DNA from 2 places in the Streptomyces sp. NPDC014991 genome. Region 1 is predicted to be linked to the other one. Evidence: riboswitches for the same ligand, from Rfam matches in the RefSeq annotation. Region 1 holds a riboswitch; the other holds the start of a gene.
What was found. Region 1 has a riboswitch for thiamine pyrophosphate ahead of thiO (glycine oxidase ThiO). Riboswitches for the same ligand answer to the same signal wherever they lie in the genome.
Positions count from the first base shown of each region.

Region 2: linked by a shared signal. The riboswitch ahead of ACF1BE_RS24780 (thiamine ABC transporter substrate binding subunit) and the one ahead of thiO (glycine oxidase ThiO) in region 1 are both predicted to bind thiamine pyrophosphate.

Region 1 is NZ_JBIBVY010000001.1:182,983-185,174, reverse strand. Features, by position in the region: gene thiO (glycine oxidase ThiO) at 1-1,092, opposite strand, end outside; TPP riboswitch at 1,090-1,201, opposite strand; gene ACF1BE_RS00810 (hypothetical protein) at 1,255-1,608, shown strand; gene ACF1BE_RS00805 (NAD(P)/FAD-dependent oxidoreductase) at 1,637-2,192, shown strand, end outside.
Region 2 is NZ_JBIBVY010000017.1:62,213-64,404, reverse strand. Features, by position in the region: gene ACF1BE_RS24780 (thiamine ABC transporter substrate binding subunit) at 1-1,011, opposite strand, end outside; TPP riboswitch at 1,093-1,200, opposite strand; gene rlmN (23S rRNA (adenine(2503)-C(2))-methyltransferase RlmN) at 1,224-2,192, opposite strand, start outside.

The DNA of each region.
Region 1 (2,192 bases):
GTCGCCGGTGACCAGGGTGTGCGCCAGCACGTCCCCGGTCACCGGCGTGAGCAGCACCCCGTTGCGGTGGTGCCCGGTGGCGAGCAGCAGTCCGTCCAGGCCGGACGGGCCGAGCAGCGGCGCGTTGTCGGGGGAGGCGGGCCGCAGCCCGGCCCGGGTCTCGGTGAGCGGCAGCTCGGTGATGCCGGGCACCAGCTCGTGGGCGTCGCGCAGCAGCTCGTACACGCCCCCCGCCGTGACCGTCGTGTCCCAGCCCAGCTCCTCGCTGGTGGCGCCGACGACCAGCTCGCCGTTCTCCCGGGGCACCAGGTAGACCTGGCTGCCGCGGACCACCGCGCGCACGGTACGGCTCAGGAACGGCGCGAACCGGCGCGGTACGGCCAGCCGCAGCACCTGCCCCTTGACCGGCCGGACCGGGGGCCGCAGCTCCTCCGGCAGGCCCGCGAGCCGCCCGCTCAGGCTCCCCGCCGCGAGAACCACCTGACCGGCGCGCAGCCCGGTCCCGTCCGCCGTGGTGACCCCGGCGGCCCGGCCCCCCGCGACGTCCAGCCGCTCGGCCCACGCGTGGTGGAACACCACGCCGGCCCGCTCGCACGCCGCCATCAGGGCCGCCGACAGCCGCCGCGGGTCGACCTGGTGGTCGCCGTCGACCCGCAGGCCGCCGCGCACCCCGGGCGCCAGCATCGGCTCCAGGCGCCGGCACTCCCGTCCGGACAGCCACTCGGAGGCGAGCCCCGAGCGCTGCTGCAGGGCGTGCAGGTCCCGCAGGTGGGCACGGTCGTCGGCGTCGAGCGCGACGGCGAGGGTGCCGCAGCGGCGGTAGCCGGGGTCGTGGCCGGTCAGCTCGGTCAGCTCGGCCACGAACTCCGGGTACCGGCGGGCCGACTCCAGGTTGAGGGCGAGCAACGTCTCCTCGCCGTAGTGCAGTTCGGTGACCGCGGCGAGCATCCCGGCCGCGACCCGGGCCGCCCCGCCACCCGGTTCGGGGTCCACCACGGCCGTGGCGAGCCCGCGTTGCGCGGCCCGCCAGGCCGTGACCAGGCCGATGATCCCGCCCCCGATGACGAGGACGTCGGACGTACGTGACGACATGGGCGTCCAGCCCCTCCCTTCGCCGGCATGACCCGGATCAGGTTCGTACGGTCGGAGGCCGCCAGCCTCCCTCTCAGCCCGGTGCGTCCGGGCTCCCGCGAGTGCTTGTACGGTGGCCACCCTAGCCCGCCCCGCTCACCACGCGTAAGGGAGCCCTCCGCCATGGCCCGCTCGCTCGACGGACTGCGTTTCGCCCCCGTGGCGGATCAGGCCCCAGGTCAGGTGGGCACCCGCACCCGGTTCGCCTACCACGAGGACGACGGCGCGATCTGGGCCGAGTACGCGGGCGGCGACGTCGTACGGGGCCACCTGGTCGGCACCCGCGACGGCGACCGGCTGGACTTCCGGTACGTGCAGCTGAGGACCGACGGGACGACCGCCTCGGGGCGCTGCGCGTCCACGGTCGTGGAGCTGCCCGACGGGCGGGTGCGACTGGAGGAGACCTGGGAGTGGGAGTCCCGGCCGGGCTCCGGCACGAGCGTTGTGGAACAGGTCACGAGCACGCCCCCTGACTGACGGAACGTCACCTGACTATGGTGACCGGGTGAGCGAGCAGACAGCGCAAGAGGACACGTCGCAGGGACCGCGCGTGGTCGTCGTCGGCGCGGGCATGGCCGGGGTCCAGACCGCGGTCGCCCTGCGGGAACAGGGCTTCCGGGGCGCGGTGACCGTCATCGGGGCCGAGCCCCACCAGCCGTACGACCGGCCGCCGCTGTCGAAGGCCGTCCTGCTCGGCAAGGCCGAGGGATCCGCCTTCGACGTGGACTTCGAGTCCCTCGGCGTCGAGCTGCGCCTGGGCTGCGAGGTGCGGGGCCTGCGCCCCGCCGACCACGAACTGGACACCGGCGCGGGCCCGGTGCCGTACGACGTCCTGGTCCTCGCCACCGGCGCCGAACCCGTCACCCTGCCCGGCACCGAGGACATGCCCGGCGTGCACCTGCTGCGCACCCTGGACGACGCCGAACGGCTGCGGCCGGTCCTCGCCCGGCAGCACGACGTCGTGGTCGTCGGCGCCGGCTGGATCGGCGCCGAGTTCGCCACCGCCGCCCGCGAGGCGGGCTGCGCGGTGACCGTCGTCGAGGCCGCGGACCGCCCGCTCG
Region 2 (2,192 bases), on a different contig from region 1:
GGTCTGCGGGTCCTTGGCCTGGGGGCCGTACTTCAGGAAGTCCGGCGGCACCTGGGCGGCCCTGCGCACCGGGTAGACGAACATGTTCAGCGGCATGTCCTCCTGGAACTCCTTGCTGAGCAGGAAGTCCAGGAACGCCTTGCCGCCCTTGGGGTTGCGGGCGTTGCTCAGCAGCCCCGCGTACTCGGTCTGCCGGAAGCAGGTGCCGCTCGCCACCCCGGTCGGGGCGGTGGCGGGCCGCTTCTTGGCATAGATGACCTCGGCGGGCGGGGAGGAGGCGTACGACACCACGAGCGGGCGGTCACCGCCGGCCTTCCTGCCCCGGGTGGAGCCGGAGAACTCCTGGTCGTAGGCCTGGTCCCAGCCGTCGACCACCTTGACGCCGTTGGCCTTGAGCTTCTTCCAGTAGGCCTGCCAGCCCCCGTCGCCGAACTGTGCGGCGCTGCCGAGGAGGAAGCCGAGGCCCGGCGAGGAGGTGGCCGCGTTCTCGGTGACGAGCAGGTTCTTGTACCGGGGCTCGGCCAGGTCGGCGAAGGTCCGCGGCGGGGTCAGCCGGTGCGCGGAGAAGTAGGCCTTGTCGTAGTTGACGCAGATGTCGCCGGTGTCGACGGGCGTGACGCGGCTTTGGGCCCCGTCGACCCGGTACTGCGGCAGGACCGTGTCGGATCCCTTGGCCCGGTACGGCTGGAACAGCCCGTTGTCCAGGGCCCGGGACAGCAGGGTGTTGTCGACGCCGAAGAGCACGTCACCCTGCGGGTTGTCCTTGGTGAGGATCGCCTTGTTGACGGCCTGGCCGGCGTCGCCGTCCTCCAGGACCTTGACCTGGTACCCGGACCGCTTCTCGAAGTCCTTCAGGACGCTCTTGGAGACGCCCCAGGAGTTGTGGCTGACGAGGGTGACGGTCCTGGAGTCCGTGGACTTCCCGCCGTCCGACGACCCGCACCCGGTCAGCGCGGGCAGGGCGAGGAGACCGAGCCCCGCCGCCACGGCCACGAGGGTCTTGTTGTGCACTGGATGTCCTCCTGGGGTGGGCCAGGAAGAGACGCGGCCCTGCCCGGACTTCCGCGAGGGAGGCCGGGCAGGGCGCAACAGCTTGAGTGGTGACCGAACTTCCTACCCAGAATGACCTGGGCGAGGTTCAGAGGGTCTGCGGCCCGGTTGCCGCACTCTCAGCGCTGTGGCGCTCCCCTGTCGGAATATGAAGATATGTGGACGTGGTCAGGTTACCGCTCGGTGGCCGCGAGCTGACCGCAGGCCCCGTCGATCTCCTGCCCGCGGGTGTCCCGGACCGTCACCGGCACGCCGTGCGCGGCGATGGCCTCCACGAACGCCTTCTCGTCCTCCGGCCTGGAGGCGGTCCACTTCGAGCCCGGGGTCGGGTTGAGCGGGATGAGGTTGACGTGCACGGGCCTGCCCCTGAGCAGCCGGCCCAGCCGGTCCCCGCGCCAGGCCTGGTCGTTGATGTCCCGGATCAGCGCGTACTCGATCGACAGCCGGCGGCCCGACTTCTCGGTGTACTCGAAGCCGGCGTCCAGCACCTCGCGCACCTTCCACCGCGTGTTCACGGGGACGAGGGTGTCGCGCAGCTCGTCGTCGGGAGCGTGCAGGGAGATCGCGAGCCGGCACTTGAAGCCCTCGTCGGCGAACCGGTGGATGGCCGGCACCAGCCCGACGGTCGAGACGGTGATCCCGCGCTGGGACAGGCCCAGCCCGTCCGGGGCCGGGTCGGTGAGCGCCCGGACGGCGCCGACGACCCGCTTGTAGTTGGCGAGCGGCTCGCCCATGCCCATGAAGACGATGTTGGACAGCCGCGCCGGTCCACCCGGCACCTCCCCGTCCCGCAGCGCCCGCATCCCGTCCACGATCTGGTGCACGATCTCGGCGGTGGACAGGTTCCGGTCCAGCCCGGCCTGCCCGGTGGCACAGAACGGGCAGTTCATCCCGCAGCCGGCCTGCGAGCTGATGCACATGGTGACCCGGTCCGGGTACCGCATCAGCACCGACTCGACCAGCGTGCCGTCGAACAGCCGCCACAGCGTCTTGCGCGTGGTCCCCTGGTCGGTCGACAGATGCCGGACGACCGTCATCAGCTCCGGCAACAGCGCGTCCCGCAGCTTGTCGCGCGACCCGGCGGGGATGTCGGTCCACTGCTCGGGGTCGTGCGCGTACCGCGCGAAGTAGTGCTGAGCGAG